4 regions of the Halobacillus sp. ABA4_118 genome follow, and region 2 is predicted to be linked to each of the others. Evidence: riboswitches for the same ligand, from Rfam matches in the RefSeq annotation. Region 2 holds a riboswitch; each other region holds the start of a gene.

Region 1 (5,040 bases), 890 kb from region 2:
GCCGCGATCCGGTCAAGCGACCCGCGCAGCAGGTTTTCAGCGAAATTCAAGCGGGCGTCCGGAAACCATGCACTATCCGGCATCGAAGGACCGGGAACAAACACACGGTCTCCCTTTTCTCCAATGATCCCTGCGTAATCCCATACGGCTGACCAAAACTCGGAAAGGTGGGAAACGGACCAGCGGTGGAACCGTTCATAAGGGAAGAGCGCCTGATTGGTATAGTCAGCAAAAGCTTTGATATGCGACTGTTCGATTCGTTCGTTTGATGGTTCCCATAGGTAAGGGGAACGCTGAGCTGTAATGGGTGTATTCATGGGACTTGTCTCCTTTCGAATTATGAATGGGGAACGTCGATCAACAGGGCCATCCCCTGGCCGCCACCGCCGCAGAGGGAAGCGATGCCTTTGCCTCCGCCGCGTCGTTTCAGTTCATGGGCAAGCGTCAGAACGAGCCGGAAGCCTGTCCCGCCTAAAGGATGGCCGAGAGCGATCGCGCCGCCGTTCACATTGACGCGGTCATAATCAATTCCGAGCTCCCGGCAGCTGGCAATCACGACACTGGCAAAGGCTTCATTGATTTCAAACAAATCGATATCGTCCGTGGTCAACTGGTGTTTGTCTAACAGCTTCTGAATGGCCTGTGATGGCTTCGTTTGTAAACTCGGATCCGGCCCGGCAATCTCTGACCAGTCGATGATTTCCGCCAACGGCTGTTGGCCGAGGGCTTCCGCTTTTTCCTTCGTGGTAACGATCCCAACGCTCGCGCCGTCCGTCATTTGAGAGGCATTGCCTGCGGTGATCGTGCCTTCGCTGGAAAAGGCGGGAGGTAGATTCGATAATTTTTCGGCTGTCGTCCCTTTACGGATGCCTTCATCTTCTGCGAGTCGTTCAGTAAAAGGACTTATTTCCGGCTCCAGCCAGCCATTTTCCTGAGCGTCCGCTGCCCGCTGCTGGGAAAGGGCGGCGTATTCATCCTGTTCCTCCCGGCTGATCTCGAAGGAGTGGTTCTTCTCATCGGTCAGTGCTCCCATCGACACATCGCACAAGGCGCACCACAACCCGTCGTTCAGTAAGGTGTCCTTCAGCGTGCTGTGACCAAGTCCGGAAGAAGCCCGGACAGGAGCGGTATGAGGAGCATTCGTCATCGAGTCGAATCCGCCGACAATGTACAGCTCTCCTTCCTTCAATTGCAGCCTGCGAGAGGCGTCGGTAACTGTAGCGATGCCTCCCAAACAGACATTGTTCAGTGTGATAGCGGGCGTACCGATATCCACCCCCGCTTGATAAGCGGCCTGTCTCGCAGGATTTTGGCCGCCTCCCGCCTGAATCACCTGGGCGAGCAGCACACCATCGGCTTGTTTCGCGGCCGGGTTTCTCTCTAATAGAGCGCTCAGCGCATGAGACCCAAGTTCTGCTGCGGATTTCTTTTTCAAAGCCCCTTTCCATTTACCGAAGGGGGTGCGGATGCCGTCTAGAAGTACTGTCGTCATATATGGAACAACTCCTGTTTTTATAATAGTAAGAGCCCTCTTCACAAAAATAAGAAGAGGGCTCTCGGCTCTTCTTATCTTCCAGGATCATCTCCTGCAGGAATTAGCACCTTTTCAAGCGTCTGCTTGCTGGTTGCCGGGCGTCAATGGGCCAGTCCCTCTGCCTCTCTGGATAAGAAATCGGTATTCAATTGGAAACATATAAAACCTCTCTATCAAAGATAGAGAGGTTAGAGATTGTAAGCATCTCTTATCTTCCTGAGCATTCACTCAGTAGGATTTGGCACCTTGCTATCAATATAGCGGTTGCCGGGTTTCACAGGGCCAGTCCCTCCACCTCTCTGGATAAGATGTTCTTCCTTTATTTGGTTAAGTGCCATGTTAGCAGGGCAAAGGATAAGTGTCAATGGATTTGATAGAAAAGTGAGAAAATTAATTTTATTTGGTGTCCTTTTTGGGTAAGGGATTAACCAATTTACGAGGCACTTTTTAGAGTTTTTCAGAATAATCCATAGAAAAACACTACCAAGCCATGACTGACAAGTTGGTGGTGTTTTACCTGTTCTTAGTTAATGATTTGTCTTTGCATTGTATTGTTGCATAGCTCCAGAATTTCATTCCCCACATTTTCACTAAATGGACTCTCCTTTCCCTCGGGAGTACGCAAATGCTCATTCGTCCGACGCTCTGTCTGGTTCATATAATCTCATCGAGGTAAGCGAACGAATTCCTTTGGTTTAGGACGCCCCAGGGCTTCTTCATTGAATAAAAAGGGACATATTTAAGTCGTTGTTTTAACACATGCAGTTATCTAAACTTTCTTATAAGAGGAGTAATTATTATGAGGAGGTTTCAATGTGGAAACGATAGAAGAACTCGAGTCAGTCATGTGTACACCATCAGAGGCGTTAGTGGACGATATAACGAAAATCGATGGAGACATCTTGATTTTAGGGGTAGGCGGAAAAATGGGACCGACGTTAGCGAAACTTGCTAAAAATGCAATGGACCAGGCCCAAGTGCAGAAAAAGGTGATAGGAGTTTCCAGGTTTTCTAATGAAACATTGCGAGCAGAGCTGCATGAACATGGGATTGAGACCATCGCTGCGGATTTATTGAATGAGGAAGAACTTCAGGCCTTACCTGAGATGGATAATGTCCTATACATGGCAGGGAACAAATTCGGAACGGCTGGGAATGAGCATTTCACGTGGGCGATGAATGCTTATTTACCTGGGAGAGTGGCGGAGAAGTTCAAGAATTCCAGGATCGTGTCTTTTTCTACGGGGAATGTGTACCCTCAGACTTCGGTCGGTCATAGTGGGGCGTCGGAGGAGCATGCCACGGGTCCGGTCGGTGAGTATGGCCAGTCCGCTCTGGGACGGGAGCGTGTTTTCACTCATTTTTCTCATAAATATAGAACACCTTTGTTACACCTGCGTCTGAATTATGCCATTGATCTGCGTTACGGTGTTTTATTGGAAGTCGCAAAGGCGGTGAATGAAGGCACTCCAATCGATTTGAATATGGGCCATGTGAATGTCATTTGGCAGGGGGATGCGAACGAGGCAGCTATTCGTTCCCTTTTACATTGTGATTCTCCTCCCGTCACCTTGAATCTTACGGGGCCGGAGACACTATCTGTCCGATGGCTCGCAGAGAGGCTTGGTGAGAAGCTCCACAGACAGCCGGTTTTTGTTGGAGAGGAGCAGGAAACGGCCCTGTTGAGCAATGCTTCTCGAGCTCATGAAGTATTCGGTTACCCGAACATCGGCATCCGTCAAATGCTGGATTGGACAGCAGATTGGGTGAAAGGTCAGGGGCAGGTGCTGGATAAACCGACTCACTTTCAAGAACGAAAGGGGCGATACTAATGGAGCAGACCTTATCATCCTCCATTCGTGCGTTGCTGCATGAAGGGACGGTCATACCGGCCCACCCGCTTGCTTTGCGCAAGGATCGTACGCTGGACGAAGAAAGACAGCGGGCTTTGACGAATTACTACATCTCATGCGGAGCCGGTGGCGTCGCGGTCGGTGTTCATACGACTCAATTCGAAATCAGGGACGAAGGCATTGATTTGTACGAAACGGTGCTGCGGTTGGCTGTTGAAGAAATCGACCAAGCAAATTTGTCCCGCCCGTTCATTAAAGTGGCCGGCGTCGTAGGAGAGGTGGAACAAGCGCGGGAGGAAGCGGAAACAGCCAAAGATTTGGGGTATGACCTTGCGCTTGTAAGCATGGGGGGACTTTCCCATTTAAATGAAGAAGAGCATTTAGAAAGAGTCAAGGCCGTGGCAGAAATCATGCCGGTCTTCGGTTTTTACCTGCAGCCCGCCGTCGGTGGACGTGTCTTCTCTTATCAATTCTGGTGTGCTTTTGCCGATATTCCGGGCGTGTGTGCCATTAAACTTGCTCCCTTTGACCGATATCAAACCATTGATGTAGTGAGGGCTGTGTGCCATTCGAAAAGAAGGGATGACATCGCTTTGTACACCGGGAATGATGACCATATTGTGGATGATCTTCTGACGACTTTTCGATTTCCAGTCGATGGAAAAGTGGTAGCAAAATCGATTGTCGGCGGGCTGCTTGGGCAGTGGGCGGTGTGGACCTCTAAAGCGGTCACGCTGCTTGAGCAAGCAAAAGAAGCGAAACAGAACGGGCTCATTCCTGCTGAGTTGTTAACGACAGGTGTGGAATTGACGGATGCGAATGCAGCTATTTTTGATGCGGCGAATGGATTCAAAGGAAGTATTGCCGGGATCAATGAAATATTGAGGCGCCAAGGCTTATTGCGGGAACGCCTTTGTCTGATGGAACACGAGCGGCTCAGTCCGGGTCAGGAAAAAGAAATCGACCGCATTCATGAAAACTATCCACATTTACATGATGATGCATTTGTAAGACATCACATTCAATCAGGGGTTTTATAATGCCGACAGATGAAAAACGAAACCATTCATCCACAGATGTACGACAATTTTTTTATTCGCATGAAGACCGCAATGAAATCAGGGATCTGACTCTCCGATACTGGAAAGGAGAAGCAGATGAAGTGATCGAACGGGCTCGTCTTGCGGGTGAAAACACGTTTGTATTTACTCACCGTTGGGACATGGAGCGCTGTGAAACCCCGGTCACTTTCCCGAATGAAATCGATTGGACGTTCCAGTTTCAGGATGATTTTGAGTGGACGGTGAACTTGAACCGCGCGCGCTTCATGGCAGAACTCGGGCAGGCCTACTGGTTAACCGGAGAGGAGGGCTTTGCGAGTCATTACATCCGGCTGATGAAAGACTGGATCCGTCAGAACCCATTGACAGAAGAAGAAATACTCGAAAGCCGGTCCCGTCATTATAATGTCAAGGATACGTGGAGGAAGCTCGATAGCGGCATCCGGAGCTGTAACTGGATCAAAGGGTATTTCTGCGTCAGGGAGTCCGAGGAGTGGGGAGGAGCGGAAGAAAAGCTGTTTGAGGAGGCGCTTGCTCTTCATGGGAAATATTTGAGTATCGCCTATACCGCTCATGATCGACAGAGCAACTG
Region 2 (5,040 bases):
TGCTGATTCGTGGAGAGGCTAGGGAGTTATCCGCAAGGGTGATCGAGTTAACACCAGCTTCCTGAAGCGCTTTGGACCCTTTAAGAAAACGATCGATGTTCAACTTTTTCGGGGGATCCAGTTCGACAATGATGGACCGGCCTTTCTTCGCCGCTTCATGGAGGTGTGGTCGTTGATCTTTAGTGGATTGGACGGCTGTTTCGGTCTTTTGTCGGACAACTACAATCTTTTCTTTGATCGGTGCTTTTCCTTTTACTTTGGATGCGATGGCTTCAATGTGCTCCGGTGTTGTGCCGCAGCACCCGCCGATGATCCGCGCCCCTTGGTCGTAAAGCGCCCGGGCGCTTTTTTGAAAGTAGGAGGGATCTGTCGCATAAACCAGTCTGCCATCCTGAAAGGCCGGCAGACTGGCATTCGGATAGACCGATAGAAAAGCTTTTTCGGGTAAGGGCACTTCTTCTAAGGACTGGATCATATGGTACGGGCCGAGACGGCAGTTGATGCCTGTCACGTCCGCTCCGATTTTTTCCAGATGAGTGAGCGCGTCAGGGAGTGGTGTACCATCCTGCAGCACCCCGGGTTCATGCATCGATACCTGGGCAATCAGAGGAAGGTCTGTTTCCTTCCGGGCGATCGACAGAATGGTGGAGAGTTCCTCTAGATCATAGAAGGTTTCAAAAAGAAGGCCGTCCACTTGTTCAAACAAAAGACAGTAGAGTTGTTCGCGGAAGCTTCGTTTTATTTCCTCAAGAGAAACAGCTTGTTTCTGAACCCCCCGGATGCCGCCGACCGTTCCGAGTACATACGCCTTGTCGCCGGCGGCATGTCTTGCGAGCTGGACAGCGGCTGTATTGATCTCCTTCACGTGATCCTCGAGGCCGTAACGGCCAAGCTTGATGTAATTGGCGCCGTACGTATTGGTTTGAATCAAATCGGCTCCTGCCTGGACGTAAGCGTCATGAACGCTTTTCACTTCTTCTGCATGCGAAAGGTTCAGTTCCTCGAAACACTGGTCGACCCCGTAGGAATAAAGAAGAGTCCCCATCGCCCCGTCTCCGACTAGTGTTTGTCTATGGAGGGCTTCACGTAATGTCATATACTCACCCTCCTGTCTTCAGTAGTCCGTTCGATTTGGTTCAAAGCCTGCGAAAAGTCTGCGATCAGGTCCTCCGGCTTTTCCAATCCGACCGATAAACGCAGCAGTCCGTCCGTGATGCCGCGTTTGGCCCGTTCCTCCTTAGGCATGGAGGCATGGGACATCCGCGCCGGGTACGATAAGATCGACTCGACAGCTCCAAGACTTACGGCATACACCGGAATTTCGACCGCTTTTGTGAATTGGCGGACCGCCTCCTCGTCACGGAGGCGGAACGATAGAACGGCTCCATACCCGTCGGATTGATACGTGTGGGTGGAATTCCCCGGATGACAGCGGAAGCCTGGGTAGTACACGTGCTCGACCAGAGGGTGACTGGATAAAGCTTCTGCGACTTTTGCCGCTGATTGAGATGATTGGGTGATTCGGCAGTGGAGTGTCTTCAGGCCGCGGAGCACGAGCCAGCAATCGTGTGCGCCCAGAATAGATCCGAAAGAATTCTGTAGAAAAGAAAGAGCCTCTGCGACATCTTCCCTGTTGGTCACAGCTAAGCCGGCAACGACATCACTGTGTCCGGCAATGAACTTCGTTGCACTATGGAGGACAAGATCGGCGCCAAGGTCGAGCGGACGCTGCAGGGCTGGTGTCATAAAGGTGTTATCGACAAAGGTGAGGCAGTTGTTCGCTTTGGCGAGTTTTGCCACTGCCCTTATATCAGTGATTTCAAGTGTTGGATTGGAAGGAGTTTCAATATATAACAGCTTCGTATTCGGCTTTATGGCTGTAGCCACTTCATGAAGATCGGTCATGTCAACAAAGGTGTGATCGATTCCAAAGCGGTGGAGAACATCGTGGATCATTCGGAAAGTCCCCCCGTATACGTCCTTGGTTATAACGATGTGATCCCCTTTGGATAAAAGCATGAACGCTGTGGAAATCGCTGCCATTCCGGAGGCGAAAGCAAAGCCTTTCGTGCCGTTTTCAAGGCCGGCGATCGTCTCTTCCAACGCTGTTCTTGTCGGGTTTCCCGACCGGCTGTAGTCGTAATCCCCCGGTGTGTCAAAATCCTGTTGGTGAAAGGTTGAGGCCTGTTGGATCGGGACACTCACCGCTCCGGTCTGCGGATCGAACTTCTGGTCGTTGTGAAGCAGGCGGGTCTGCAGGGAATGGGTATTCATTGGACGGATTCCTCCTTAGGTAATTGACTCAAAGTAGATTGAAGATCTCTCAAAAGATCATCGATGTGCTCCACGCCTACGGAAAAACGGAGCAGTTTATTGCACACGCCGTAGCGGACGCGTTCTTCTTCAGGGATATCGGCGTGGGTCTGGGTGGCGGGGTAGGTGATGAAGCTTTCCACACCTCCGAGACTTTCCGCGAAACTGATTAAATTCAATCCTCTTAGAAAAGGATCGATCCAGGCTTCTTCCTTTAGTCGGAAGGACACCATGCCGCCTTTTCCTGGGTAGAAAATATCACTCACACATGGATGATCCTCCAAGAATTGAACGACGGCTTTCGCGTTGCCTTCATGCTGCCTCATTCGTAGAGGCAGGGTTTTCATGCCGCGCATGACGAGCCAGGAGTCAAACGGCGACAGGACAGCTCCGGATGTATTTTGATGAAAAGCGAGCTTTTCGCTGATGTCTGCGCCTTTACTGACAAGCAGTCCGGCCAGAACATCGTTATGTCCGGCCAGGTATTTCGTCGCGCTGTGAATGACGACGTCCGCTCCTTCCTTCAGCGGCTGCTGGAGAACTGGTGTATAAAGGGTGTTGTCGACTATCAGCAGGAGGTCTTGTTTTTCTGCTAGTCCGGCCATCTGCCTGATGTCGGTTTGGTGCATGAGCGGATTTGTCGGAGTTTCAATGTAAACGGCTTTCGTACGTTCGGTCACATAAGAAGGCAGGTCATTCAGCCTTTCGTTTTCCAGGTAGGTAAACTGCAGACGGTAACGCTCCTTCATATGTTCAAATAAGCGGTAGGTCCCTCCATATAAATCTTCGGATACGAGAATTTCATCTCCTTCGCGGAAAAGAGAGAGGACGGTCTGGATGGCGGACATTCCGGAACTGAAGGCAAAACCTGCATCACCTTCTTCGATATCGGCGATGGAGGCTTCCAGGATTTTTCTTGTCGGGTTACCCGTCCGCGTATAATCAAATCCTGTAGATTCCCCGAGCCCTGGGTGCCGGTAAGGGGTGGAAAAGTAAACCGGTGGGTTGATCGCTCCATACGGTTCGTTCCGCTGGTTTCCTGTCTGGACGAATTTTGTTTCCGTGTGACACATAAAAATACTCCTTTCGTTTATGAACCGATCAAGAGAGGAAGCAGTGTGAAAACAAAAAGGACGCCTTCTCTAAGAAGAAGGCGTCCTGGATATCCAAGGCTTCTTCTTATCTTTCAAGTTGATCAACAACTTGCTGGAGTTAGCACCCTTCTGGTCGATACCAGGGGTTGCTGAGGCTTCACAGGGCCAGTCCCTCTGCCTCTCTTGATAAGAATATAATTGTAAGTTCATGTAAATGTTGATGACTACTCTACACTACTCAGAAAGTTTTGACAATATGCATGCGGAAGATTTTCCAATTTTTAATCGGAACGTCCTGATTTTATCCGTATTCCTTTTGGTGGGCCCGTTTTTTCTCAAGGTATTCTTCATCTTCGCGGACTTTGATCCATTTCTCTTCGAAAATCCGGGCTGATTCTGCTTTTTCCTCATCTATATCCCGGTCATTGATATCTCCATCGTCATCGTATTTTTTTCCGCCTTTATAATTGGCGTACCGTCGCGAGCGTGTATACCCCATCTGGAGGAATTTACGGGCCATATCCATGCCGACAAAATCATCGTTTTTCTTATACTCTTCGAACATGGCGTAGATTTTTTCTGACGACTCTTTTGCGATCTCAGGTGTTTTGAAGCGCCAGTGCTGCAGAATTTCACTTTTGTAGGGCTCGACGAGAAGCACCCCCTGTTCTCCGCGCCCGACGCGGTATTTTCCGGGTTCTTCTCTGAAATCAATGGAATCAAAATCCAGATCGTAATCAAAAGGCATGGTCCTTCGTCCTTTCTGTATTTTCTATGCCGAACATATTTAATTTCAGGTCCCTGGACATTTTTTTGATCAAAGCGCCGCCGGCTGTACTGTTTCCCTTTTCATCAATGGCAGGGCCGACGACACCGATGCCCATTCTTCCAGGAACCGTACCGATGATGCTCCCGGATACTCCGCTTTTACACGGGAATCCAGCTTCGACTGCGTAGTGACCGGAGGAGTTGTACATCCCGGAGGTCATCATGATGGCTTTTACGGTTCTTAGGTGGTGGGCAGGAATCAAGCTTTCTTCCGTATCTGGATCGAGACCGCCTTTAGCAAGGAACAAGCCGACCCGGGCAAAGTCATGACAGCACATCATGACTGAATTCATACGATAGTATAAATCCAGCGCTTCTTCCACATCGGTCACAAGGGTTCCTGTGCTGTGCATAAAGTAGGCGAGGGAACGGTTGCGCGAGCCGTTCGCCTTTTCTGCTTCGTACATCTCACCGCTCATTTCTAGATGATCGTTGCTGGTGATTTTCTTTAAGAAATTCATGTAGCGGTCGAACCGGTTTTCCACGCTCTGTCCTTTAATAAGGGAAGCTGTAGCGATGGCGCCCGCGTTAATCATCGGATTGAAAGGCTTGCTTGTGTCATAGGATTCCAGCTGGCTGATGGAATTGAAGAAATCTCCCATCGGCTCCATTCCTACAGTTTGAAAAACACGGTCCTTTCCGAAGTCCTGGAGAGCAAGCATCAAGCTGATGACTTTTGAGGTACTCTGCATCGGAATGTATTTAGCATGATCCCCGGCGCTGTAACTCGAGCCGTCTGTCGTGATGATGCTGACGCCGAGGTAGTCTTTATTTGCCTCCCCGTAATCAGGAAGGTTCATATTCA
Region 3 (5,040 bases), 1.9 Mb from region 2:
GAGAGCTTCCACGAAAAATCGGCGGAAAGGAAACCGCCCGCCTTATGAAAGAAGTGGACCGCATTCTAACCGGTTTTGGAGGAGACCGTGTGGACATGTATTCAACGGATAACGAGCATGTGAAAAGAAGGGCTGCTTGTGGTGACTTGACCGTTTTAACGACGGAGGTACGCCATCTTGGTACTTCCCTGTCGAAGGAGGTATTTCAAAACCTATATGAACACATAGTCAATAAACTTTCCTTTTCTTTTAACACCCATGTCAATTCCATTACACGGGTGGATGAAAGTTTCCGTCTCGTTACAGATTGTGAGGAGTTTCTAAGTCGAAAAGTTATGCTTGCGACAGGAAACAGCGGCCGGGAGTGGTTCGCACGGATAACGGAACCGCTTGGCATCGAACCGCGGGAGACGCGGCTGGACCTGGGTGTACGGGTGGAAATGCGGGGCGGCCAGCTGGATGCTCTCCTAAAAGAATCATTTGAAACGAAACTTTTGAAAAAAACGTCACGTTTTACGGCCTACACATACTGTATGAATCCCAAAGGCAGGATTATTCGAAAACATCAGCATGAACTTGTCATGCCTGATGGTCAGAATTCACGAGAACAAGGGGTACCGGGAGAAAATTTGAATTTCACTTTGTTTGTCCCCCGTTACTTTCCGAGTCTAAAGCAGGCGGTGGAAGAAGCATCACGCGTCATTAAAGGAATCAATCGTTCGAGGGGAAGAATCGTGGTCCAGCGTCTTGAAGATTTGAAAAAGGGAAAGGGGACGACTTCACTTCATGCAAACTCCGTGATTCCTTCTCTTTCCGCTGACGAAGGATCGCTGATAGAAGAAGTGCCACATATTTATATAGAGGCTCTCATCGAGTTCCTGACCTCTCTCGAAGCAGCGATAGGTGAACCGGTGGATCCTGACACGCTGCTTTATGGGCTTGATGCTAAATTCTACGAACCAGTTATTCCAACCAACAGGAATTTTGAAACGGACGTCCCGGGACTGTTTCTGGTCGGAGACTGCTCGTCCGTCACTCATTCCTTGTCCCAGGCAGCGGCTAGTGGGATTTATGTCGGAGAGGTAATAGGAGGGTAAAGGAAACGATCGTTTCCTCAGCCTTTAGAAAAAACATATCTTGTCCTGGATCATGCCTTCTCATCTGGATGTTCGCGTCCGGCTGACCGGTGGATGCCTGCCGCGGTCCCGGCCTGGGCTGACTTGGGCAGGAAATACAAATCGTTGTATGGAGTAGCTTCACTTGGGTATGCTCTTCCATACCAGGCAACAAGAAAATTGAAAATGGTTAACCGTATCAGCGGTTAACCATTTTCAATCTGAGTCATCGCTTCCTCCACTTGGGCGGCATCCATGACGCTCATTAATCGGATGGATTCCCCCGGTTTTACAGCATGTTCCGCTGTTATGGAGATGGCTTCTGCCTTGTTGGTCAAGTTAAAGTCATCGAGGGTTACCGGCAGGTTCATCTCCTGGTAATAAGGGGTGAGTGTTTCAATTTCATCAAAGCGGCCTTCCAGAGCAAGCTGGACGAGAATACCATAAGCCACTTTTTCTCCGTGAAGGAAAGCGTGGGTTTCCGGTACTTTGGTTAAGCCGTTATGGATTGAATGGGCTCCGGCGATTCTTCCATAACTATCCCCGTATCCACCGACCATACCGCCAGCCATAATAATGGTTTCCACGACTCTCATGAAGGCAGGTATGACGGCTTGCTGACGAACGGCTTCCACAGCTTCTCTGCCATCTTGTATGAGAACATCCCTGCATAATCCGGCCGCGTGCAGCGCAATGTCTACGGAAATCGGTTTGGAGGCGAGAGACCTTGTGAGAACATCCGCTTCATACCATTTGGCGAGCGTATCGCCGATGCCGGCCCTGAGATAAGGTTCCGGGGCACGAACGAGCAGATCAGGCTCTACAAGCAGCATCCATGTACTACGTGGATAAATAATGTATTCCTCAAAATTCCCTTCATCATCGTAAAACACACTGAGCGGCGTCCAAGGTGCGCAGTTTGAGGCTAGTGTAGGAATGAGCACGACTGGAATATTCAATTGATCGGCACAGGCTTTTCCGAGATCAAGGACCTTTCCGCCTCCGATGCTGATCAAGACGTCACAGTCCCGCAGGGCTTCACTGAGACGCATGACCTCTTTATGGGAGCACTCCCCGTTATAGGCTTCCGATTGGACCGGCATCGTCAGCTTTGGAAAATAGGGCTGAGCAGCCTTCCACGACTGCTCACCGTGAATGATTCCTGCTTTTGCAAAGGCCTGGTTTTCCAACAATTCAGGGATGTTCCTTAAAATTCCAGGCTCAGCTTTATAAATCGCAGGTGCTCCTTGTACAGTTACGTTTTTCATGGTTGATCACCTCTGGTAATGATATAGCCATCATTATCCAGATGACAGAATAATATGTCAATAACAAAACAGGGAGCAGGCCCCCCGGTTTTGCAGCTTAACGGTTTCGGAATTCCTGAAGAATGTTCAGACCTGTGGTGACGGCCTGACTCATGGCAGAGCCCCCGCCGTAAGCAGCTGATACACCCATCGTTTCATAAATTTCCTTGTCCGAACAATCTGCTTCGACGCACTGATCCATGTGATAGGCCATACTGGCTTCATCTCCATCTTTCACACTGATGGCAAGAGCCATTAAGTGCTTGGTACCTTTGCTGAGTTCTCCGTCTTCAAAGAACGAGCCGGTAAAGTGATTGTATTCTTTTGTGGCCTCCGGCAGGTGTTCGGTCAGGGTTTCAATGCCATTTCTATATTCTTTAAGCAGGTCTTCTCCTTGTTTGTTCATTCTTTCACTCTCCCTTTTCTTTGTTATTCCTTTTATTCCTTCCTCTTCCAGTCACTTAAACAACGTAATAGGCTTCCCGGCACATCCCTGTCCATTGATGAAATGTTGGGAAAATTGTTTACAAATGCAGAATGATGCGTTAAAGTTGTAAATCATAAACGAATAGCAACAACTAATTCTTATCAAGAGTGACTGAGGGAAAGGCCCGTAGACGTCACAGCAACCTTCCATGTGGAGTGGTGCTAAATCCGCCGGAATGATATTCCGGGAGATAAGAGTTTGGCTGATAGTTATGCGAAACTCTCTTCTTGATAAGGAAGAGAGTTTTTTTATTAGGTAAAGGAGGACGGTTATGATTTCCATCCAGGAGCTCAGTAAAATTTACACATCCAAGAAAAAACAGGTGATCGGGGTGGACAAGGTTTCTCTCGATATTCAGGAGGGGGAAATCTATGGAATCGTCGGATACAGTGGAGCTGGTAAGAGTACACTCCTCCGATGCATGAACATATTGGAACGCCCGACATCAGGAAAGGTTTATATCGATGGGATCGATCTGCTTTCTCTCTCCAAAAAGGACCTTAGAAAAGCACGACAGTCCATCGGCATGATTTTCCAGGGGTTCCACCTTGCTATGGGGAAAACGGTTTTGGAGAACGTGGCCTTTGCTTTGAAAGCGGCCGGTAAACCAAAACAGGAGCGCAATGATCGTGCCAGGCGTCTGCTGGAACTTGTAGGTCTTAGCGATAAAGCCGATCAGTACCCCGCTCAATTGAGTGGAGGGCAGAAGCAGCGGGTCAGTATTGCCCGGGCACTGGCCAACGATCCTAAAGTGCTGCTGTGCGATGAAGCAACTTCCGCACTCGATCCGAACACGACACAGTCGATCCTGAAACTATTAAAGAAAATCAACCGGGAGCTCGGACTGACCATTGTATTGATTACACACGAAATGGAAGTGGTGAAAGAAATCTGCGACCGTTGTGCGGTCATGGAAGAAGGAAAAGTGGTAGAACAGGGGGCGGCCTACGAAATTTTCGCCTCTCCTCAAAATGCTTTGACAAAGCGGTTTATTCGAACAGTGATCGATTTCCATGTTCCGGAAGAACTGCTGAAAAACAGCCGCGGCACCATTGTCCAGATGAAGTTTACCGGCGGACAGGCCGGGGATACGGTTGTGTCGGATCTGCTTCAGAACTATAAAATCAAGGGAAACATCCTGCATGGAAATGTGGATTATATACAGGAAAAAGCCCTCGGTACATTTGTTATGGAATTAACCGGTGACCCGCAGGAAGTAGGGAGAGCTGTGGAAAATCTGAAAACGATACTGGATGAAGTGGAGGTGCTGAATCATGATCGATCAGCTGATCAACCTGTGGCCCGAGCTGAATAAATCATTTATGGAAACATTGATCATGGTAGGGATCGGACTTGGCGTAGCCGTTATCGCCGGTCTGCCTCTGGGGTTGCTGCTATTTGTTACCGACCGTGACTTGTTTTTGGAAAACAAATGGATCAAAGGAGCTGTGGGCATTTTTGTAAACCTTGTCCGTTCCATTCCATTTATCATCCTGCTTGTGTTTTTATTCCCATTTACTAATTTTCTTTTAGGTACGACAACAGGACCGATTGCCGCCTCCGTTGCTTTATCGGCCGCAGCGATTCCTTTTTATGCAAGAATTGTAGAATCATCCGCCAGGGATATTGATAAAGGCGTCATAGAAGCGGCTATCGCATGTGGGGCTTCCCCATGGCTGATTATTAAAGATATCATTTTTCCTGAAATCAAGCCGGGCTTGATCAGTGGTTTAACGATAACAGCCATCAGCTTGATCGGGTATTCCGCAATGGCCGGCGCAATTGGCGGTGGAGGGATCGGCGACCTCGCCATCCGGTACGGGTATTACCGTTATGATAATTTCGTCATGTTTACAACGGTTATTGTGTTGATCGTCCTTGTTCAGGTAGTCCAGTACGCTGGGGATTTCCTGGCAAAAACAGTGAAAAAGAGTTAATCCAAGACGAAACGAAGTTCAGGAGGAAGATAAAATGAAAAAAATCGTAACCTTGTTTGCAGCCTTAACAATCATTACTTTTTTGTCTGCCTGTGGTGGCGGAGAAGAAAATGCAGATGCAGAAGAGAAGAAAACCATCCGATTCGGTGCAACATCCGGTCCTTACAGTGATATGGTCACCGAAGCGATTGCTC
Region 4 (5,040 bases), 1.3 Mb from region 2:
CCGGATTCCCGCCTTTTGAAACTCACGGTACCACCGCACCGATACTTTATCAATGACAAGCGGATCCTGACGGAATTCTTCAACCTTGATTTGGTTTCTAGTTACATTTTCGGGGTTCTGTCCCGCTTTCATACGCAGCGAAGGGGTAAAAACATTCAATAGATAGGAAAAAGCCTCCAGCGGGCGGGCCGTTTTATTCCGGATCTGTACAGCAGGAGAAGATAAAATCACACCATCCAGCTGCGGCTGCTTTTCCTCCATAAAACGAATCACAGCCAATCCCCCCATGCTGTGGCCGAGAAGGAAAATTTTTTTATCCGGATCCGCCTGCTCATACCAGCTTTGAATGGTTTCAACGTAATCACCAAACGAACGGATATGACCTTTCTTCCCATCAGACAACCCCTGCCCCGGCAGGTCTCCATAAATCACCGAAAAACCGTCCTGACGGAAACGATCAGCAAGTTCCTTATACCTTCCCTTATGCTCAAAAGCGCCATGGACGAGAATGATGGTTGCACGATCACGGGCCGATTCCAGTTTTTCCACAGCCGATCCCTCTTTTCATTTGATATACTGATGTTACTCATATTATAAGGGGGCTTCGTATGATTTGCGAATATAAAGGAAAACGACCTCTCATCCACCCATCAGCTTTTACAGCAGAAGATGCCGTCATTACCGGGGATGTTGTCATAGAAGAGAACGCAAGCATCTGGTTTAAGACGGTCATCCGCGGCGATGTCTCATCGGTACATATCGGTAAGAACACAAATGTCCAGGATCTGAGCATGCTGCACCAAAGCCCTGACCAGCCTCTCATACTGGAAGACGGCGTTACGGTCGGGCACCAGGTTACCCTGCATTCTGCACACATTAAACAGGACGCTTTGATCGGCATGGGATCCATGATTCTGGATGGCGCTGTCATAGGGGAGCGGGCCTTTATCGGAGCAGGAAGCCTTGTTCCGCCCGGAAAAGAAATCCCTCCGGATACACTGGCCTTCGGACGGCCGGCCAAGGTGATCCGTTCCTTAACAGAAGAGGATTACAAGGAAATGGACCGGATCCGGAAATCGTATGTCGCAAAAGGGCAGTACTATAAGAACCTTCGGGGCTGAAATGCTTTTCAGCTCGATGCCTGCATGATCAGAAGACATACAGAGGGAAGTGGATAGCCGTATCAAATCAATGCGTACTCTGCCGTTTGTGCAACTCGTGAAAATAAAAAAGCTGTTTCCTCCAACAAGGAAACAGCTTTTTTTTATTGAAAACGACCGCTGAGCTCTTCCGCTTTATCCGTACGTTCCCATGGAAACTCAACATCTGTCCGTCCAAAATGGCCGTAGGCAGACGTATCACGGTAAATAGGTTTACGAAGATCGAGCATTTTAATGATTCCAGCAGGACGGAGGTCAAACAAGTCACGCACAGCGTCCACCAGCTTTTCTTCCGACACTTTGCCGGACCCGCTGGTATTGATGGAAATGGAAACCGGCTGGGCCACCCCGATTGCATAGGCGAGCTGGACTTCCACTGTATCCGCAAGACCTGCAGCTACGATGTTTTTCGCAACATAACGAGCCGCGTATGCAGCAGAACGGTCCACTTTGGTCGCATCCTTCCCACTGAAGGCACCACCACCGTGACGCGCATATCCACCGTACGTATCTACGATGATCTTACGTCCTGTTAAACCGGCGTCCCCTTGAGGACCTCCGATTACAAAACGCCCGGTCGGATTGATAAAGTATTTGGTTTCATCATCAATATAGCCTTCCGGTACAACGGGCCCGATCACCTGCTCTTTCAAATCCTTCTGGATCTGTTCGAGCGTGACTTCTTCAGCGTGCTGCGTCGAAATAACAATCGTATCCACGCGGACCGGCTGATCATTTTCATCATATTCAATCGTTACCTGCGTCTTGCCGTCAGGACGAAGGTAATCGAGTGTTCCGTCTTTGCGGACATCAGAAAGACGCTTGGAAAGTTTGTGGGCAAGAGAAATAGGCAGCGGCATCAATTCGGGCGTTTCATTGTTGGCAAAGCCGAACATCAGTCCCTGGTCACCGGCACCGATGGCTTCTATTTCATCATCGCTCATTTTCCCTTCACGGGATTCAAGCGCAACATCCACTCCCCCTGCGATATCCGGGGACTGCTCATCAATAGCCGTCAAAACGGCACATGTATCTGCATCAAAGCCGTATTTTGCTCGTGTATATCCAATATCTTTAATCGTCTGGCGCACGATCGATGGAATATCAACATAGGTATTCGTACTGATTTCACCGGAAACCAGGACAAGTCCCGTAGTTACTGTTGTCTCACATGCCACCCTTGCATTCGGGTCGTTTTTTAAAATTTCATCTAAAATAGCATCAGAAATAGCGTCACAGATTTTGTCCGGATGACCTTCTGTCACGGATTCTGATGTGAATAACCGGCGGTTCGCTGGCATTCTAAAAACTCCTCCTTCTGTAAGTACAAAGTATTAGACGGAACTCTTTACCAGTATGTGTAGAAAAACATAAGTTCATTTCATAGTGTCATCCTGGATCCGAAAACGTTTTCGTGCACGTTCTCAGTCAGAAATAATAAACAGGCGGCAAGGCCTGGTCATGGACATTTCCTTCTTATAAAAAGAAAAAACCCTTCCTATACCGAGGAAAGGGGCTGCTTCCTTTCGCTCTTATCGTCCAAGGAGCTGACTCCTTGCTTCAGGTTAGCACCATGTCCCTGCGGACGGTTGCTGGGTTTCAAAGGGCCTGTCCCTCCACCAACTCTGGATAAGAGAGTTTCCGTTCTCAGCTATCGTATCGAAAAGCGTGTTTAATGTCAATTGGATTCATCGGGTTTCGACGCACCCCTTCCATCCAGATTCAACCTGGATAAACGTTCTGTTCAAACCATCATAGGATAATAACAGCCATGAAATATGGCAGTGTTGAAAACTTTCCCACAATCCACTGAATAGTATGGACGATTAAAATAAATGTGTTATACTAATCTCACATTATTAAACTGCAAAGGCGGGACGATGCATATGAGTACAATAAACCAACTGTCAGAACTTAATCTTCTACTTTCCCAGGACCATGTCCACCACCAATTATCTGTTCCACATTTAGTGGAAAAGATTTTATACCGCAATGAAGGTACACTAACGGAAAAAGGGGCCGTTCAGGCTACGACAGGTACCTATACGGGACGCTCACCAAAGGACAAATTCATTGTCCGTGACGACGTAACCGAAGATAAAGTCGAATGGGGTGCTGTGAACCAGCCTATTGACGATGATACGTTTGTGAAATTATACCATAAAGTGCTCGATTATTTGAAAGACCGCAGGGAGTTATTCGTCTTCAAAGGTTTTGCAGGAGCGGATGAGCGCTACCGCCTTCCTATGCAGGTTCTTACAGAATTCGCCTGGCACAACTTATTCGCCCGCCAAATGTTCATCCGGCCGGAGGCATCCGAATTGGAGGAGCATGACACAGAGTTCACTGTCATATCTGCTCCAACCTTCAAAGCAGATCCTGACGTGGATGGTACGAATTCCGAAGCGTTCATCATGGTTTCGTTTAAACACCGCGTTGTCCTCATCGGAGGAACAGAATACGCAGGGGAAATCAAGAAGTCCATCTTCTCCGTCATGAACTACCTGCTTCCGGAAAAGAACGTCCTTCCGATGCACTGCTCGGCCAACATCGGCAAAGAAGGCGACGTTGCTCTGTTCTTCGGTCTGTCGGGCACAGGAAAAACGACTCTGTCCGCTGATCCTCAGCGCCGCCTGATCGGGGACGATGAGCACGCCTGGTCCCCCTACGGTGTCTTTAACATTGAAGGGGGATGCTATGCGAAGTGCATCAACCTGTCCAAAGAAAAAGAACCGCAGATCTATGATGCCATTCATTTCGGCTCGGTTTTGGAAAACGTCGTCCTTCAGCCGGATTCGCACGCGCCGGATTATGACGATACGAGCCTGACGGAAAATACACGGGCCGCCTACCCACTGGATCACATTGATAATACAGTCCAGCCAAGTATTGCCGGCCACCCAAATGCCATCATTTTCTTGACAGCTGATGCCACGGGAGTCCTCCCACCAATCAGCCGTTTAACAAAAGAACAGGCGATGTACCATTTTCTAAGCGGCTATACGAGTAAACTGGCTGGAACAGAGAGAGGGATTACCAAGCCGGAAGCGACTTTCTCCGCCTGCTTCGGCTCCCCTTTCCTTCCGCTTGCTCCATCAGCATATGCTGAAATGCTCGGAGAGAAAATAGACCAGTTCAATACGGACGTCTTCCTTGTCAATACAGGCTGGTCAGGGGGAGCCTACGGAGAAGGCGAGCGTATCAAACTGAGTTACACGCGTTCCATGATCCATGCCGCTCTGGAAGGTGAACTGAGTTCTGCCGAAACTTATAAAGACCCTGTGTTCGGCCTTCACATCCCGACCCACTGCCCGGGAGTACCGGACGAAGTCTTATTCCCGAGAAAAACGTGGAACAATCCTGCCGCTTATGATGAAAGTGCCAAAGAACTTGCTGAAAAGTTTCATGCCAACTTCAAAAAGTTCACGTATGCCAGTGATAAAATCAAACAGGCCGGCCCGACCCACCACACAAACTAAACAGAAAAAAATCCGCCGTTATCCAAACGGCGGATTTTTTCTGTTCAGCGGTGTTCCAGACGCTTTAAACATTCCGGCAGAACCTCATCCTTCATCATGAAGCTGAACCGGTCGTTATTTTTCAAGTTTCCCGGCAGATGCCGGAAAAGGACAGGACCATGCGTTTCAAAATAATGATCCTGATCAGCCAGCTCAGATATTGTAGCAAAATAGACATTCTTGATGACAGTTCCGCCTTTTCCATCGACATGATACTGCCCAAGATAAGTCAGATCATCAATATCGGCTCCTGTTTCTTCTTTCACTTCTCTTACTGCTGCCTGTTCCGCCGTCTCCCCTTCTTCTACTTTCCCACCAGGGAATTCGAGCCCTCTGTCTTTGTGCCGGGTTAACAGCCACTG

What was found. A riboswitch is a leader RNA that binds a small molecule or an ion and turns the genes downstream of it on or off. The one in region 2 is predicted to bind S-adenosylmethionine.
Region 1: another riboswitch for S-adenosylmethionine. It lies ahead of ACXAGL_RS04205 (acetyl-CoA C-acyltransferase); the one in region 2 lies ahead of ACXAGL_RS08600 (methionine biosynthesis PLP-dependent protein).
Region 3: another riboswitch for S-adenosylmethionine. It lies ahead of ACXAGL_RS18720 (methionine ABC transporter ATP-binding protein); the one in region 2 lies ahead of ACXAGL_RS08600 (methionine biosynthesis PLP-dependent protein).
Region 4: another riboswitch for S-adenosylmethionine. It lies ahead of metK (methionine adenosyltransferase); the one in region 2 lies ahead of ACXAGL_RS08600 (methionine biosynthesis PLP-dependent protein).

The regions. Positions count from the first base shown of each region.
Region 1 is NZ_JBSWWS010000001.1:839,150-844,189, reverse strand. It holds gene ACXAGL_RS04210 (acetoacetate--CoA ligase) at 1-317, opposite strand, end outside; gene ACXAGL_RS04205 (acetyl-CoA C-acyltransferase) at 338-1,492, opposite strand; SAM riboswitch class I at 1,564-1,671, opposite strand; SAM riboswitch class I at 1,740-1,844, opposite strand; gene ACXAGL_RS04200 (NAD-dependent epimerase/dehydratase family protein) at 2,350-3,366, shown strand; gene ACXAGL_RS04195 (dihydrodipicolinate synthase family protein) at 3,366-4,427, shown strand; gene ACXAGL_RS04190 (alginate lyase family protein) at 4,427-5,040, shown strand, end outside.
Region 2 is NZ_JBSWWS010000001.1:1,730,118-1,735,157, forward strand. It holds gene ACXAGL_RS08590 (bifunctional homocysteine S-methyltransferase/methylenetetrahydrofolate reductase) at 1-1,096, opposite strand, end outside; gene metC (cystathionine beta-lyase) at 1,093-2,274, opposite strand; gene ACXAGL_RS08600 (methionine biosynthesis PLP-dependent protein) at 2,271-3,386, opposite strand; SAM riboswitch class I at 3,490-3,600, opposite strand; gene ACXAGL_RS08605 (DUF4385 domain-containing protein) at 3,709-4,155, opposite strand; gene glsA (glutaminase A) at 4,145-5,040, opposite strand, start outside.
Region 3 is NZ_JBSWWS010000001.1:3,646,745-3,651,784, reverse strand. It holds gene ACXAGL_RS18735 (NAD(P)/FAD-dependent oxidoreductase) at 1-1,097, shown strand, start outside; gene ACXAGL_RS18730 (iron-containing alcohol dehydrogenase family protein) at 1,322-2,383, opposite strand; gene ACXAGL_RS18725 (carboxymuconolactone decarboxylase family protein) at 2,481-2,828, opposite strand; SAM riboswitch class I at 3,005-3,106, shown strand; gene ACXAGL_RS18720 (methionine ABC transporter ATP-binding protein) at 3,181-4,224, shown strand; gene ACXAGL_RS18715 (methionine ABC transporter permease) at 4,181-4,846, shown strand; gene ACXAGL_RS18710 (MetQ/NlpA family ABC transporter substrate-binding protein) at 4,881-5,040, shown strand, end outside.
Region 4 is NZ_JBSWWS010000001.1:382,748-387,787, forward strand. It holds gene ACXAGL_RS01985 (lysophospholipase) at 1-549, opposite strand, end outside; gene ACXAGL_RS01990 (gamma carbonic anhydrase) at 609-1,121, shown strand; gene metK (methionine adenosyltransferase) at 1,265-2,461, opposite strand; SAM riboswitch class I at 2,690-2,796, opposite strand; gene pckA (phosphoenolpyruvate carboxykinase (ATP)) at 3,047-4,639, shown strand; gene ytkD (RNA deprotection pyrophosphohydrolase) at 4,684-5,040, opposite strand, start outside.